Regions from separate parts of the Erwinia tasmaniensis Et1/99 genome, predicted to be linked through region 2. Evidence: riboswitches for the same ligand, from Rfam matches in the RefSeq annotation. Region 2 holds a riboswitch; the other holds the start of a gene.
The links. A riboswitch is a leader RNA that binds a small molecule or an ion and turns the genes downstream of it on or off. The one in region 2 is predicted to bind thiamine pyrophosphate.

Region 1: it holds a riboswitch for thiamine pyrophosphate, as region 2 does, so the genes downstream of both, thiC (phosphomethylpyrimidine synthase ThiC) here and thiD (bifunctional hydroxymethylpyrimidine kinase/phosphomethylpyrimidine kinase) in region 2, are expected to answer to the same signal.

The regions. Positions count from the first base shown of each region.
Region 1 is NC_010694.1:196,484-205,226, forward strand. It holds gene ETA_RS01850 (F4 family fimbrial subunit) at 1-325, shown strand, start outside; gene uraH (hydroxyisourate hydrolase) at 522-944, shown strand; gene ETA_RS01860 (DUF1127 domain-containing protein) at 1,016-1,204, opposite strand; gene ETA_RS01865 (aminotransferase-like domain-containing protein) at 1,381-2,868, shown strand; gene thiE (thiamine phosphate synthase) at 3,048-3,692, opposite strand; gene thiC (phosphomethylpyrimidine synthase ThiC) at 3,689-5,623, opposite strand; TPP riboswitch at 5,714-5,814, opposite strand; gene ETA_RS01880 (Rsd/AlgQ family anti-sigma factor) at 5,942-6,448, opposite strand; gene nudC (NAD(+) diphosphatase) at 6,520-7,305, shown strand; gene hemE (uroporphyrinogen decarboxylase) at 7,498-8,565, shown strand; gene nfi (deoxyribonuclease V) at 8,600-8,743, shown strand, end outside.
Region 2 is NC_010694.1:1,460,914-1,469,656, reverse strand. It holds gene trhP (prephenate-dependent tRNA uridine(34) hydroxylase TrhP) at 1-440, shown strand, start outside; gene yegS (lipid kinase YegS) at 843-1,745, shown strand; gene thiD (bifunctional hydroxymethylpyrimidine kinase/phosphomethylpyrimidine kinase) at 1,791-2,591, opposite strand; TPP riboswitch at 2,736-2,834, opposite strand; gene ETA_RS07600 (hypothetical protein) at 3,371-3,622, shown strand; gene ETA_RS07595 (GNAT family N-acetyltransferase) at 3,929-4,351, shown strand; gene ETA_RS07590 (hypothetical protein) at 4,387-4,632, shown strand; gene apbC (iron-sulfur cluster carrier protein ApbC) at 4,671-5,783, opposite strand; gene metG (methionine--tRNA ligase) at 5,916-7,997, shown strand; gene ETA_RS07575 (murein hydrolase regulator LrgA) at 8,058-8,453, shown strand; gene ETA_RS07570 (CidB/LrgB family autolysis modulator) at 8,446-8,743, shown strand, end outside.

The DNA.
Region 1 (8,743 bases), 1.3 Mb from region 2:
CAGGACGGCTGATGGGCAGGCGCTGGTTGCCGGTTTGTACGACGATGTGAATGGGAATGGGCTGCCGGAGCAGGCATGGGTAGCTGACCCGGAACAGACGGAAAGGTTACTGTCGAAGATGTTTGCAGGTGAAGGCCCGGTATGGCTTCAGGGCGCATCGGTCAGCGGTACCACCGCACTGAGTCAGTTTGCCAATGCGGATTTTCGTCAGATCGACGGCGTGTACGGCGCACAGATGGTGGCGGGAAGTGGCGAACTGCGCCTGAAAGGAGAGCTCCCTCCACGTTGGCAAGTCTCCCTGCCCGTCAGCGTTGAATATCAGTAAAAGATGAGGTGAACCGTCCTCCGGTGCTGTTCGCGTCCGTCACGGGTTCTTTCGGTCAGTGCCGTAACCTGTTTTATATCCTTACGGGTGTTTCTGTAACCCGGCATTTACAATTCTTGCTATATTTTTTTCCTCGGCATGCTTATCGCGAATACCTGCTATCTTTGTTGTGCAAATCAACAATAAGGAAATTCCTATGAAAATCATTAAGGCGCTGGCCATGGTCGGCCTGCTTGGCTGTAGTTTACCGGTGCTGGCAGCCAGCACTGAGGCAGCAAAAAATCCGCTCAGCGTGCACGTGCTTAATCTGCAAACCGGCGTACCCACTGCCGGGGTTGCCGTTGAACTGGAGCAGCAACAGAAGCAGGGCTGGGTAAAACTGGCTTCGGGCATTACTGACAAAAACGGACGCATTGCCGAGCTGTATCCGGCGGGTCAGAGTATGGCTACCGGTCATTACAAGGTGGTGTTTAAAACCGGCGATTACTTTAAGCAACAACAGCAGCCAACGTTCTTCCCCGAGATCCCGGTGATCTTCCAGGTGGAGAAGAGCGGTGAGCATTATCACATTCCGCTGTTGCTCAGTCAGTATGGCTATTCGACCTATCGCGGTAACTGATAAAAAAAAGCAACGGAGGGAGAACCGCTCCGTTGCCCGGGGCGCAGACTGCAGCGCCCAAGCCACATCACCTATAGACGCCGTACATCTTCGCCGGTCAGTCCGATATCCTTCAGCTGCGAATCGTTCAGCCTTGATAAAACTTTACGGGTGCAGGCGCGAAGACGTCGCGCCTGCCAGCGCCGATAAGGGACGATAAAAAAGGTTCTGATTAACATCCAGCTAACTGGTTTTGCCGCTCTGTTCTGTTCAAACTCCATCGTGACCTCCCGAACACCTCTACTATAAGCATCATTGTGTCGTCAGGACTATTTTTAATACAGATGCAAATATCCGCTTTTATTGACATACAGATTGCAAGATACTGGCTCTGAATGCTGATATTTACAGCAATCTGTACTGGTTTATCGCCTTACTGAGAGTGGAGCTGGATACGATGACGCGCTATCAACGGCTGGCGACCCTGCTGGCACAACGTATTGAACAGGGGTTATATCAGGCTGGCGAGCGGCTGCCTTCGGTAAGATCGTTGAGTGCCGAGCATGGTGTCAGCATCAGTACCGTGCAGCAGGCGTACTCCCTGCTGGAGGAAAAACAGCTGATTGCTGCGCAGCCGCGTTCGGGCTACTTTGTTGCACGGCAGGGCGTCACGCCGCCATTGCCTCCCATTACGCGCCCGGTACAGCGTCCGGTTGAAATCACTCAATGGGATGCGGTGATGGATCTGCTGACTGCCCGGCTGGATGCCGATGTGCTGCCGTTGGGCAGCGGTACGCCAAATATCGATGCTTCAACGCTGAAGCCGCTATGGAAAATTATCGGCAGGCTTGCGCACCAGCAGGACCCACGCCTGCTGAATTATGACAATCTGTATGGCGTACCAGAACTGCGTGAACAGATTGCCCGGCTGATGATCGATAGCGGTTGCCGAACGACCGCAGACGATATTGTTGTCACCACCGGCTGCCATGAAGCGCTGTCGGTTTCGATTCGGGCAACGTGCCAGCCGGGGGATATTATTGCCGTTGAATCACCCGCTTTCCACGGTACGATGCAAATCCTGCGCGGCTTTGGTATCCGCGTCATTGAAATTCCAACGGATCCGCAGAGCGGTATCAGCCTGGAGGCGCTTGAACTGGCCTTCGAACAGTGGCCCATTAAGGCGGTCGTGGTCGTGCCCAACTGTAACAATCCGCTGGGGTTTATCATGCCCGCGGCGCGCAAACAGGCTTTGCTGACGCTGGCCCAGCGCTTCGACGCCGCTATTATTGAAGATGATGTCTACGGCGAGCTGGCTTTTGACTACCCACGTCCGATCACCATCAAGTCGCTGGATATTGATGGCCGCGTGCTGCTATGCAGTTCATTCTCCAAAACCCTGGCGCCAGGGTTACGCGTGGGTTGGGTTGCGCCAGGACGTTATTTTGACCGGGTGCTGCATATGAAATATATCAGTACGGGTTCCACGGCGACCCAGACCCAGATGGCGGTCGCCGCCTTTATTCGTCAGGGGCATTATCAGCCTCATCTGCGGCGTATGCGTCATTACTACCAGCGTAATCTGGAAACATTCACCTGCCGGGTGCGGCATCATTTTCCCTGTGGTATCTGCGTGACGCGCCCACAGGGGGGATTTCTTATTTGGGTGGAGCTGCCGGAACCCTTTGATGCTTACCGACTCAATGAGAACCTGCGCCGGTCCGGCATACAGATCGCCGTGGGGTCACTGTTCTCGGCTGCGGGAAAATACCGCAACTGCCTGCGGCTCAGCTACGCCCATGCGTTTACCGACAAAACGGAGCGCGCGCTGGCGATCCTGGGTACAGCGTTGAAGAAAGCCGTGCTCTCCTGCTCATCGCTGGTGGAGCGGTCGCAGCATCAGGAAAGGGAGGAGGGCAGGGCAAGCCTAAAGGAAAATGACTGACCCTGGCCGGCGGCGTTATTGCCACCGGCAGACCCACTCTATAAGCCTTATGCAGAATGAAAAGCGCGTGACGACAGGGCTGTGCGTGACCTTCACGACTTATTTTATGCGTTACCTGAAATGACATTTATCTGTGCCATATCTTCCAGAGATCGCCTGTGCTTACGCACTGAGCGCGGCTAAACCCTGGACGGACGTGACGCTTCAGCCAGCGCCAGCAGTTGACGCGTTGCCGCCTGCCAGTCGCGCGCTTGCGTGATGGCGCTCACCACGGCAATACTGCCCACGCCGCTAGCCATAACCGCAGGCGCACGCTCCAGGCTGATGCCGCCAATTGCTACGGTAGAGATGCCCGGCAGCCGCTTCACATAGCGCGTCAGCGCCGCCACCCCCTGTGGAGCGGAGGGCATATCTTTGGTCTGGGTGGGAAATACATGACCCAGCGCGACGTACGATGGTCGCTCTGCCAGGGCACGATCCAGCTCGGCGTCATCATGGGTCGACAGCCCAAGACGCAGTCCGGCAGCGTGGATAGCGTCGAGATCGGCACTGTTGAGATCCCCCTGACCCAGATGCACGCCGTATGCCTGATACTTCACGGCCAGCCGCCAGTAGTCGTTGATAAACAGCCGCGCCTGATAGCGTTTGCCGAGGGTTATCGCCTCGGCAACCTGTGCGTCGACCTCTTGCTCTGTCCGGTCCTTGATACGCAGCTGAATGGTGCGAACGCCCGCGTCCAGCAGGCGGGCTATCCATTCCACGCTGTCCACGACCGGATAAAGCCCCAGGCGCGCTGCGGTGGTTGGGAATGCGCCACGGCTCACTCTTTTTCCTCCGTCATCAGGCTATCCGCGCGATGATAAAGCTCGCCTCCCCGGTGACGAAATTCATGCGACATTTGTGCCATGCCAATCTCGACGGGCCTGGCTTCCGCTTCCTGTCGTGCCGCGTATTCCCGCACTTCCTGGGTAATTTTCATGGAACAGAACTTCGGCCCGCACATTGAACAGAAGTGCGCCACTTTGCCGGACTCCTGTGGCAGGGTTTCATCGTGATAGGCGCGGGCGGTATGCGGATCGAGCGCAAGGTTAAACTGATCTTCCCAACGGAATTCAAAACGCGCTTTTGACATGGCGTTATCGCGGATCTGTGCGCCGGGATGACCCTTAGCCAGGTCGGCGGCGTGCGCCGCGATTTTATAGGTGATCAGCCCCTGTTTGACGTCCTCTTTGTTCGGCAGACCAAGGTGTTCCTTAGGCGTCACGTAGCACAGCATGGCGCAGCCAAACCAGCCAATCATCGCGGCCCCAATGCCGGAGGTGAAGTGATCGTAACCCGGGGCGATATCGGTGGTCAGCGGGCCGAGCGTATAGAAAGGCGCTTCGTGGCAGTGTTCCAGCTGTTCGGTCATGTTGGTGCGGATCATCTGCATCGGCACATGGCCCGGGCCTTCAATCATCACCTGCACATCGTATTCCCAGGCGATTTTGGTCAGTTCACCCAAGGTACGCAGCTCGGCGAACTGGGCCTCATCGTTGGCATCCTGAATCGAGCCGGGGCGCAGGCCGTCACCGAGCGACAGGGAGACATCATAAGCGGCGCAGATTTCGCAGATTTCACGGAAATGCAGATAGAGAAAACTCTCCTGATGATGTGACAGGCACCATTTCGCCATAATCGATCCGCCGCGTGACACGATGCCGGTCAGACGTTTAGCGGTCATCGGCACATAGCGCAGCAGCACGCCGGCATGGATGGTGAAGTAGTCGACGCCCTGTTCAGCCTGTTCCAGCAGGGTATCGCGGAAGATTTCCCAGTTGAGGTCTTCCGCCACGCCGTTGACTTTTTCCAGCGCCTGATAGATTGGCACCGTACCAATGGGAACCGGGCTGTTACGCAGTATCCACTCGCGGGTTTCATGAATGTAACGCCCGGTAGACAGGTCCATTACCGTATCCGCACCCCAGCGCGCCGACCAGACCAGCTTCTCAACCTCCTCTTCGATAGAGGAACTGACCGCCGAGTTACCGATATTGGCATTAATTTTCACCAGGAAATTACGGCCAATAATCATCGGCTCTGATTCCGGGTGGTTGATATTGGCGGGAATAATGGCACGCCCTGCGGCGACTTCCTGGCGGACAAATTCAGGAGTGATGTTTTGCGGCAGGCTGGCACCAAAGCTGTTACCCGGATGCTGCTGTAGCAGGACCTCACCGCGAATACGTTCGCGCCCCATATTCTCGCGGATGGCAATAAATTCCATTTCCGGCGTGATCACGCCAAGGCGTGCATAGTGCATTTGGGTCACGCAGTGGCCGGCACGCGCGCGTCGTGGACGCGGCAGATTGTCGAAACGCAGATGGTCCAGCCCTTCATCGGCCAGGCGTTCCTGGGTGTAGGACGAGCTAAGTTCATCGATCTGTTGCGTATCGCCGCGATTAGCGATCCAGTCATGGCGCAGTTTGGCCAGCCCGGCATGAACATCAATGATTGCCTCCGGGTCACCATAGGGGCCCGCGGTGTCATAGACCGGCACCGGCTCATTGTCGACCCGCGTTGGGTTCTCTTTGCTGCCGCCCGTCACGGTAGGGCTAAGCTGGATTTCACGCATCGGCACGCGAATATCCGGCTGTGAGCCGGTCAGCCAAATACGTTTTGAATTGGGAAAAGCGCTGCCCTGCAACGAGTCGATAAACTGCTGCGCCTGGGCGCGTTGCTCACGGCGGGTGGTTTTTTTTTCAACGATAGACATAGCAACTTCCTGATAATGGTGCGGAAATTGGCTTGCCTGGAGGCGGGAGTAATGAAAACGATATGCGAAAACGGCATGTTTCATCGTCAACACTGATTTACTCTTGTTCCCTTCGCAGGTACTAACCTGATCAGGTTCCGCGGATCCCGAATTAACGGTCTCAGCCCCGAAGGGCACTCCGACAAGATATTGACTGATTTCCTGGCTACGACGCCAGAAACCTCAATCTTGAAATTAAGTGAAGGAAGCTCACCTTAACCCCATTCAGCATAAAGGGGCTTTCTGAAAACTACAAGGTATTCGCCGTCAATTCATCCTTCAGGCCGGACGGGCGAGGGAGGCATCGTTAGCCGCGGGCTGTACCCCGGCATTTTTTTTTAGCGCCAGCTGAATAAATTTATCCTCAAGCGTGAAGCGCGACTCAAGGGCTTCACCGACCACGGAGAGCGCCTGCTGAAAGCCGCGATCGCTATTATGGTCGATGGCTGCCTCAAAATGCGTATCGTACAGCTGCATAATCTGCGCGGTATTTTCCTGTAAAGAGGGATAAATCAGCGCCGCCGCTGCCAGCAGCTCAGTCCCTTCCAGCTCCTGAATGAAGCGCTCATACAGGGTGAAATGTCCTTTGGAAAGGTAATCCACCAGATTCTGGCAGAAGGCGTCCAGTGCTTTTTCATCAAGCGGGGTGGAGGATTCCTTGTTAGGCTTTATGCCAGCCATTTGATAATACGTAACCAGTAGCTGCCTGCGGGAACGAAGACAAAAGTCTACCAGGTCACTGCATCCGCCAACGCGCGCGGTGAGGACGTCTAACTGGTTAAGCATGTATAACTCCGTGAATATTATTTTCACCCCTGACCTCAATCCAGTTTTAAGCTGAGGATAATGAGCAAATTATGGAACGTGAAATCGTAAGCATAGACGCTGGCTGGTGGGTTGTCAGCGAGGAACATAAAATTTGGTTGCCCGCAGGGGAGCTGCCGCATGGTGACGCCGCCTCGCTGGGACTGGCGGGATCGTCAGGATCGCGCATTGGCGAGTGGCAGGGGGAAGCGGTGTGGTTGATCCGTGGATCGCGCCCTGATGACATGGGATCTTTACGTCAGCTGCTCGATCGGGATAGCGCTCTTTTTCGCCTTGCCGGACGCGGTATCCAGCTGGCGGAGTTTTTCCGCTCACACCAGTGGTGCGGCTACTGTGGGCATAAAATGCACAACAGCAGAACGGAATGGGCCTGCTTATGTCATCACTGCCGCCAGCGTTACTATCCGCAAATTGCTCCCTGCATTATCGTCGCGATTCGCCGGGGGGCGGAGATCCTGCTGGCGCAGCACACACGCCATCGTAACGGGATCTATACCGTGCTCGCCGGCTTTGTCGAAGTGGGTGAAACCCTGGAGCAGACCGTGGCGCGCGAGGTGATGGAGGAGAGCAGCATTAAAGTTAAAAACCTGCGTTATGTGACCTCCCAGCCCTGGCCTTTTCCCCAGTCGCTGATGGTGGCGTTTATGGCCGACTATGACGATGGCGAAATCAGTATCGATCGGAAAGAGCTGATCGATGCCGGCTGGTATCGCTACGATGCCTTACCGCTATTGCCGCCTGCCGGTACGGTTGCACGCCGCCTTATTGAAGATACGGTGGCGCTATGCCGTGCGCAAGAGGAAAACGGCGAACGTTAGTAGAGACAAATGCATGATTTTTTAGTCGGTTTTCCATTCTTAATGACGAATGTGTGCGGTCAGATAACACGATGTAACAGCGTAACGGTACGGCTATGGGCTGTTACACGGCAGGCATTTTTTTAAGCGCTGAACCACCGCAAATTCCAATGAATGTTACACTACCGGCCTGATTGGAGAGAGAGTCCTGTGATGAGTGAACTGAAGAACGATCGTTATCTGCGCGCCCTGCTGCGTCAGCCAGTTGATGTTACACCGGTATGGATGATGCGCCAGGCCGGGCGTTATCTGCCGGAATACAAAGCCACCCGCGCCGTTGCCGGTGACTTTATGTCGCTGTGCAAAAATGCGGAACTGGCCTGTGAAGTCACGCTGCAACCGCTACGGCGCTACGCGCTGGATGCGGCGATCCTGTTCTCCGATATTCTGACCATCCCCGATGCGATGGGGCTGGGGCTCTATTTCGAAACGGGTGAAGGCCCGCGCTTCTCCTCCCCTGTCACCTGCCGTGCCGATGTCGAAAAGCTGCCGATCCCCGATCCTGAGCAGGAGCTGGGCTACGTGATGAATGCGGTGCGCACCATCCGTAAAAACCTCAACGGCGAAGTGCCGCTGATCGGCTTCTCCGGCAGCCCGTGGACGTTGGCAACCTATATGGTTGAAGGCGGCAGCAGCAAAGCCTTTACCAAACTGAAAAAGATGATGTACGCCGAACCACAAACCCTGCATCTCATGCTGGATAAGCTGGCCGACAGCGTGACGCTCTACCTGAACGCACAAATCCGCGCCGGGGCACAGTCGGTAATGATTTTTGATACCTGGGGCGGCGTGCTGACCGGGCGTGATTACCTAGAATTCTCGCTTAACTACATGCATAAAATCGTCGATGGCCTGCTGCGTGAAAACGATGGGCGCCGTGTGCCCGTTACGCTGTTTACCAAAGGCGGCGGGCAGTGGCTGGAAGCAATGGCCGCCACCGGCTGCGATGCGCTGGGGCTTGACTGGACCACGGATCTCGCCGACGCGCGCCGTCGAGTAGGTGACCGGGTCGCATTGCAGGGCAATATGGACCCGTCCATGCTGTACGCTTCTCCTGCACGTATCGAGCAGGAGGTCGCCGGTATCCTTGAAGGCTATGGCCATGGCAACGGGCATGTCTTTAACCTTGGCCACGGTATTCATCAGGATGTGCCGCCAGAGCATGCGGGGGCATTTGTTGAAGCGGTGCACAGGCTTTCACGTCCTTACCATCTCGGGTAACGCCTCCTGGGATAAAAATAGTTAAGGGGACGCTATGGATCTTGCCGCATTACGCGACCAGCAGAGGCAGCGCGCCGCCGAGGTTGTGACCCAGGATGATTTCGATATTATGCCGCCGCGTTTTATCGGCGGTGCCGACGTCGGGTTCGAACAGGGGGGCGAGGTCACGCGCGCCGCG
Region 2 (8,743 bases):
GAAAACCGTTTGATTCCGGACTGTTAACCACGCTGGAAGGGCTGGCGCACCGTGGCTACACCGAAGGCTTCCTGCGCCGTCATACCCATGACAGCTATCAGAGCTACGATGCCGGCTATTCCGTTTCTGAACGCCAGCAGTTTGTCGGAGAGTTCACCGGCCTGCGCCGTGGCCCGTTGGCACAGGTGGACGTAAAAAATAAATTTAGCGTTGGCGACAGCCTGGAATTAATGACGCCGGCTGGGAATATCAATTTTGTCCTGACCCGAATGGAGAACGGCAAAGCGCAGCAGACGGAAGTGGCGCCGGGAAACGGTCATCTGGTCTGGCTGCCGCTCCCGGAAGAGGTTGATTTACGCTGGGCGCTCTTAATGCGTAACCTTTCTGGAAGCGATACACGCCAGCCTTACGCAACGGGAACGGAAAAAAAAGTTTCATAAGGTGATTAATTTTAGAATGCGATCACAGTAACCGGCCTCGTTTACTGCCAATATCCACGGGCTCCTAACAATTAAAATCCAAATAGCATCACCATCTGTTCTGATCCGTGTCGGCAAAGACATGAAGGATGAATAATGGTTTTTACCTATTCGACCCACATGGCTCCTCCCTGCGGGTCGCTTCTTTTTTTTGAGGCAACATTCTCGATCCCGCCGCGCTACCCGCTCCCTGTCAGAAATATTATTCTGTTATACAAACTGATAACCCGTCGTGCTTGCCAGAAAACCGTTGTCCTATCGCCCTTTTTAAGAAAAGTTTCCACTTTCTTCCCCTGGGTTACTCATCTTCGGCAAGTTATGCTATAGATTGATGCAAACTGTGATTGCCTTCAGGGAAAAAAAATGGAAACACATTCAGTGACTCTGGCGATTTTAAACGGCAAGAATGCCGGTAATGAAGAACTGCGCCAGGCAATTTCAACTCTGCGCGAAGAGGGTTTTCAGCTGGAAGTCCGCGTGACGTGGGAATATGGCGATGGCGAGCGCTACGTTCACGAGGCGGTAAAGCTGAACGCCGCCACGGTGATTGCAGCCGGTGGCGATGGCACCATTAATGAGGTTGCCACCGCGCTGGCAGGGATCGAGCCCACGCAGCGTCCGGTGCTGGGACTGGTACCGCTGGGTACCGCCAACGATTTTGCCAGCAGCGCCGGCATTCCAATGGAAATGGAAAACGCCCTGCGCCTGGCGATACTTGGCAAAGCAGCGCCGATTGACCTCGCCAGGGTTAATCAGGATCGCTACTTTATCAACATGGCCACCGGCGGTTTCGGCACGCGTATCACCAGCGAAACGCCGGAAAAACTGAAATCGGCTCTCGGTGGCATCTCCTACCTTATTCACGGCCTGACGCGCATGGATACCCTGAAAGCCGACAGCTGTACGCTGGAAGGCCCTGATTTCTCCTGGCAGGGAGATGCGCTGGTGATCGGCATTGGTAACGGCCGCCAGGCCGGAGGCGGCCAGCTTCTGTGCCCTACCGCGCTGATCAACGACGGTAAACTGGAGTTAAGTATCGCCCCCTCACAGGATCTGCTGCCAACGCTGATGCACAAACTGACCAGCGCAGAGGACAAAAACCCGAACCTGGTTACCGCCTCTTTGCCGTGGCTAACCATCCGCGCGCCGCATGAGATGACCTTTAATCTCGACGGCGAACCGCTGAGCGGCACCGAATTCCATATTGAGGTGCTGCCGGACGCGCTGGAGTGCCGCCTGCCGCCCTCCTGCGAACTTCTGTCATAACCAGCGACCCGCCGGATAAGTCTTACGTCTTATCCGACGGGCGATCTACCACCATTGGTGGAAATGATGAACCGGTCCCTGCCCGTGGCCGACCTCCAGCGTATCCGCCTGCGCCAGCGCGCCCTGCAACCACTGTTTCGCTGCCTGCACGGTGTCAGCCCAGTTAGCGTAACGCGGACGCAGCGCCGCCAGCGCCGCCGACAGCGTACAGCCGGTGCCGTGCGTATTGCGCGTGGCGATGCGGGCCGCGGTAAAGCGCTGCTCACCCTCGGCCGTAAACAGCCAGTCCGGGCTTTCCGACTGGCTTAGATGGCCCCCCTTCATCAGTACAGCACGGCATCCCAGCGCCAGCAGCGCCCTGCCCTGTTCGCGCATGGCCGCTTCATCACCTGCCGGGGCGCAATCGAGTAGCGCAGCCGCTTCCGGCAAATTCGGCGTTATCAGGGAAACCTGCGGCAGCAGAAGCGTGCGCAGCGCGGCAACGGCACCGGGAGCAAGCAGCGCATCGCCGCTTTTCGCCAGCATCACCGTATCCAACACCACCCAGGGCACGCCGGCATTTTTCAACCGCTGCGCCACCACCTCAACGATATCACTGTCCGCCAGCATGCCAATTTTAATCGTGTCGATACGCACGTCAGACAGCACGGAATCCAGCTGCGCCGCAACGAAATCCGCGTCAACGCGCATGACGGACTGTACGCCGGTGGTGTTTTGTGCCACCAGTGCGGTTATCACACTGGTGCCGTAGGCTTTTAACGCTGAGAAGGCTTTCAGATCGGCCTGAATACCGGCTCCGCCGCTTGGGTCAGTGCCGGCGATGGTCATGGCGTTGATGCGTTTCATACCGGCGCCTCCGCTTTTTCAGCGGCGATGAGCATCGCCGGGAAATGCGGGTGAAAAAAGGTGATGGCGTGGGCCACTTCAACGTGGCTAAGGGCTTGAGGTTGGATCATTTTAGCTCCCAACCGGCGATCAAGAAGGCAATGCCGTTCAGGCATCTGACTTCCCTACGCTGGCATTATCCAGTTCAGGTTCGACGGGTATTTCTCAGCCATACCTTAAGGTCTGGCACCCCGAGTCATTTAAAATCGAAATTAGCTACTTGAGATTAACGTCCCGTTCATCTCCTGTCCGGATAATGCCTGTGGGAAGTCAAAGACACAACCCCCCTGCGCTTCGGCTTGTGAACCACAAGGACAGGCCTCTGACAAAAAAAAACCGCTTACCCCAGCCGGGGTTTTATTCCAAAGGGAAATATGGCCTGGTACCGGAAAGGGGCAGAATGACTAAAGAGATCTGTCTCTACGATAAGATCTATGCAGTCGCCTGAAATCGTTGTTGGAAATGATTTTTTGCCCGTTATTAACCGATGTGCCCATGATTGTAATAATGAATCCGTATTCATCACGAGGGTGAGTTAAGCAAATTCTCTTTCCGACAACCGATCGCAAAAGTGAATATTCCCAGATATATCCACTGCAAGTAGATATATATTCGACATTAAAGCACATTGTCATTACTTAATTAAATAATTAGCATAATCACGGCATACGGACGTCAGATTTAATGTAATAGAATTTACCGGATATATCATTTCATCCCCCTCTGAAAAGGATTTTATCATGAGCCATAACGCAAAAAAAACGAGTGGTCCGCTGGCTTCAGTGGCTGCAAAAACGCTGCACGACCCTAATGCGTCAGATTTACAAAAGGCGTTGGCGGGTTCTGCACTGTCACAGTCAGGTTCTGCCAACCAGACAAGTGGCGCGATGGAACACAAAGCATCGGCTGCGCTTCATGACCCAAATTCTGACGAATTGACTAAAAAACTGGCTGGTTCTGTTCTCTCTCAGGCGAATAAAGAACGTCAGTAATGCCAGAGCGGGGAAACCCGCTCGCTTTAGTCAAAACGGAGTGCACCGTCACCGCAGCAGCAAATATTGTGACATCTTTAAATACTCAGCCAGTCTTGCCCTCCACATTAAGTGATAACTATCCTCTCTCCACCCGGAGTCAAATACCGACAATGATAGCCCTTCCCCACGCCCGCTCTGCCTCTGCTACGCTAAACTGAACTCAACCCGCACAAAACCGCATGCTTTTTTCTTCATCAGCTGCGGCATTTTTGCGATAAACTTCGCAGCGTTGCCGTACGGCGTGTTGTTGACAGGAGTACCGCTTTGAAAATTCGCCCTTTTACTGAAGACGATCGTCCATTTTTACGCACGCTTTTTCTCGCTGCCCGCAAGAGCAGCTGGACATGGCGCGACGATAGCGAGTGGCAGCTGGAGGACTTTGATCGCGTCACGCTCGGTGAGAAGGTGCTGGTGGCAGAAGAAGATGGCCATCGCATCGGTTTTGCCGCCGTGCTGGATAGGGATAATTTCCTGCACAGCCTGTTTATCGACCCCAATCATCAGGGCAGCGGCGCTGGCAGCGCGCTGCTACAGGCGGTACAAAGCGGCTTTACCTCAACCGGCGCGCTTAAGTGCCAGACGGAGAATCTGCGCGCGCAAAGTTTTTATAAAAAGCATGGCTGGCGCGTTGTGGCTCAGGGGCAGAGCGAGCAGGGCGAATATCTGTTGATGCACTATGTGCTTTAATGGTCAGTTGATTCAAAAAGAAGGAAGCGTTAAAGATGAACAGACCGCCTTATGAACAGGCCGGGGTCAGTAAAACCGCCTGGGAGATGCTTCAATATCTGCAACGCATCGCTCGCGGCGATAGCACGTTTACCCTTCAGGATGTTCTGCTCAACCATCGCTGCAACGTGACGCCGGATAACGATTTTACCCTGCTCAACCAGCTGTTCGACGCCGGGAAGATTGATTACGACTACTCGATGGTGGACGGTTTTCAACAGCGCCTGGTGCGCCTGGCTTAGCGGCCGGGTCGAAAGCATCGGCCGCGTGACCGGGCAGTTTACAGCGCGCGGAAGGCAATATCTTCCGGGATAACGTCGCCCTGCCAGTAAAGCTGGGCGGCAACGTTTATCGCCAGCTGCCGATACAGCCGGGTAAATTCGCTGTCCGGGCGGCGAATGACCGTCGGCTCACCGATATCCAGATCTTCGCGCAGGCTGATATGCAGCGGCAGCTGACTCAGCAACCGGGTATGGTACTGCTGCGCCAGCTTTTCCGCACCGCCGCTGCCGAAGATCGATTCATGGTGACCGCACTGGCTGCAAATGTGCATGCTCATATTCTCCACCACGCCCAGAACCGGCACGCTGACCTTCTCAAACATCACGATGCCCTTGCGCGCATCAATCAGCGCAATGTCCTGTGGCGTAGTGACCACCAGCGCCCCGGTCACCGGCACGTTTTGCGCCAGCGTCAGCTGGATATCTCCGGTGCCCGGCGGCATATCCAGCACCAGATAGTCCAGCTCCGGCCATAACGTCTCATTCAGTAACTGCATCAGGGCTTTGCTGGCCATCGGGCCGCGCCAGACCATGGCGTTATCTTCCGTTACCAGATAGCCAATGGAGTTCGTCGCCAGCCCGTGTGCAACAATCGGTGCCATATGGGTGCCGTCCGGCGAGGTCGGACGCCGATCGTCCGTGCCCAGCATATCCGGGATCGACGGGCCGTAGATATCCGCATCCAGCAGGCCGACCTTCGCCCCTTCCGCCGCCAGCGCCAGCGCCAGGTTAACCGCAGTCGTGGATTTGCCCACTCCTCCCTTGCCGGAGCTGACGGCAATAATATTTTTCACTCCGTTAACGCCGGGGCGATTTTTTACCCGCTGTAGCGTTGCCACATTCAACGTTAAGCGCCAGCTAATCTCTGCCGCGCCCGTCAGGCGCAGCAGTTCGGCGCTGACCGTATCCTTCAACTGTTCGAACGGGCCTTGCCAGACAAACGGCATCGTCAGTTCGATATGCAGACGGTGGTCAATAAGCGCACAGTGGCGCAGGGCTTTCAGCGTGGTGAGATTATGCTGCAGGCTGGCGTGTTGAAATGTGGCCAGCACGTTCATAACGATAGCGCGTAGCGCTTCGGGTGTGTGGGGCTGCCGGGAGGATAACATCATCGAATTTCCTTTCTCTCGCAGGTTGTTCGGCTGCGACTCTGTGGTTAAGCATACCAGATCTGGCTAACTCTCACGTAGCCGTAAGGAAAAATCCGCCGCTGGCTGAACCCCTTGTTTACGCAGGGTCAGGCAATCGGTTACCATCTAAACCCCTTTTTTAACAGGTATGAGCTAAGTCTTACTATGACTCAAGTCGCGAAAAAAATATTGGTAACGTGCGCCCTGCCGTACGCAAATGGCTCCATTCATCTCGGCCACATGCTCGAGCATATCCAGGCAGATATTTGGGTCCGTTACCAGCGAATGCGCGGCAACCAGGTTTACTTCATCTGTGCTGATGACGCACACGGTACGCCGATCATGCTGAAAGCCCAGCAGATGGGGGTGGCACCAGAGCAGATGATTGCGGACATGAGTCAGGAGCATCAGACCGACTTTGCTGGTTTTAATATCAGCTATGACAACTACCACTCTACGCACAGCGAAGAGAACCGTGAGCTGTCGGAGCTCATCTATACCCGACTAAAAGAGAACGGTTTTATTAAGAACCGCACCATTTCTCAACTCTACGATCCGGAAAAAGGCATGTTCCTGCCGGACCGTTTTGTGAAAGGCACCTGCCCGAACTGTAAATCACCGGACCAGTACGGGGATAATTGTGAGGTCTGTTCGGCCACCTACAGCCCGACCGAACTGATTGAACCAAAGTCGGTGGTGTCCGGTGCCACCCCGGTGCTGCGTGATTCTGAACACTTCTTCTTCGACCTACCGGAATTCAGCGCCATGCTCCAGGCCTGGACCCGTTCCGGCGCGTTGCAGGAGCAGGTAGCCAATAAAATGCAGGAGTGGTTCGACTCCGGCCTGCAACAGTGGGATATCTCGCGCGACGCGCCCTATTTCGGTTTCGAGATCCCCGGCGCTCCGGGTAAGTACTTCTACGTTTGGCTGGATGCGCCAATTGGCTATATGGGGTCCTTTAAAAATCTGTGTGACAAGCGCGGTGATATCGACTTTGATGCCTTCTGGCAGAAGGATTCTGACGCCGAGCTTTACCACTTTATCGGTAAAGATATCGTCTACTTCCACAGCCTGTTCTGGCCAGCCATGCTGGAGGGCAGCCAGTTCCGTAAGCCGACTAACCTGTTTGTGCATGGCTACGTCACGGTTAACGGCGCGAAAATGTCTAAATCACGCGGCACCTTTATTAAGGCCAGCACCTGGTTACAGCATCTCGATGCCGATAGCCTGCGCTACTACTATGCCGCCAAGCTCTCTTCGCGCATCGACGATATCGACCTGAATCTGGAAGATTTCGTGCAGCGCGTCAATGCCGATATCGTGAACAAGGTGGTTAACCTTGCTTCACGCAACGCCGGTTTTATCAACAAGCGTTTTGCCGGCCAGCTGTCCGCTGAACTCGCCGATCCGGCGCTGTACCAGACCTTTATTGATGCCTCTACCAGCATCGCGCAGGCCTGGTCCAGCCGCGAGTTTAGCCGCGCGGTTCGCGAAATCATGGCGTTAGCCGATGCCGCTAACCGCTACGTTGACGAACAGGCCCCATGGGTGGTGGCGAAACAGGAAGGGCGTGATGCTGACCTGCAGGCTATCTGCTCAATGGGTATCAACCTGTTCCGCGTGCTGATGACCTGGCTGAAGCCGGTAATGCCATCCCTCGCCGAACGCGCTGAAGCATTTCTCAATCAGCCGCTGACCTGGGACGGCATTGAGCAACCGCTGCTGAACCACAATATCGCCGCGTTTAAAGCGTTGTACAACCGCATTGAGATGGACAAGGTGAACGGCCTGATTGCCGCCTCGAAGGAAGATACCGCCGCCGCCCAACCGGCCGTGACCGGCCCGCTGGCGGACGATCCGTTGCAGGAAACCATCAGCTTTGACGACTTCGCCAAGGTGGATATGCGCATTGCGCTGATCGAAAATGCCGAGCTGGTCGACGGTTCTGACAAGCTGCTGCGCCTGACGCTGGATATCGGCGGCGAAAAACGTAATGTCTTCTCGGGCATTCGCGCCGCCTACCCCGATCCGGCGCTGCTGGTGGGGCGTCTGACGGTAATGGTGGCCAATCTGGCTCCGCGTAAAATGCGCTTCGGTCTTTCAGAAGGTATGGTGATGGCCGCAGGGCCTGGCGGAAAGGATATCTTCCTGCTTAGCCCGGACAGCGGCGCACAGCCAGGACAGCAGGTTAAGTAATCATCATATGATGGCGGGGCGGCGGCCGGGTCGCCGCCCCCGACAGGCTCTGGAGTTGACATGCGTTCTTTTCTGCACGTTATCTGGCAATATCTGCGCGCCTTTTTCGTTATCTGGCTCTGCCTGTACGCCGGACGTGGCGTGGCCTGGCTGCTGCCCATCGCTATCCCCGCCAGCATTCTCGGCATGCTGCTGCTGTTTATTCTGCTCAGTGCCAATATCCTTCCACTTGCCTGGGTCAAACCGGGCTGCAATCTGCTTATTCGCTATATGGCGCTGCTGTTCGTCCCCATCAGCGTTGGCATCATGGATCATATGGATATTCTTAGCGCCCAGTTTGCTCCGATCGTGATTTCCTGTGCGGTCGGCACGCTGATAGTGCTGATGACCACCGGTATGGTGGCGCAGCGTATGGACAATCGTCATAGCCGACGTCTGGAAGGCAAAGATGAATGATATCTGGTGGTCACTGCCGTTAACCGTGCTGGTGTTTCTGGCCGCGCGCCGGCTGGCGGCCAGCGTCAGGATCTCCGTCTGCAACCCGCTGCTGATTGCGGTGGCGGTTATTATTCCGCTGTTACTGCTGCTGCAAATGCCCTATACGCGCTATTTTCAGGGCAGCGCATGGCTTAACCAGCTTCTGCAACCGGCGGTCGTGGCGCTGGCGCTACCGCTTTATGAGCAGATGCATCAGATCCGCGCGCGCTGGAAGTCTATTATCAGCATCTGTTTTATTGGCAGTCTGA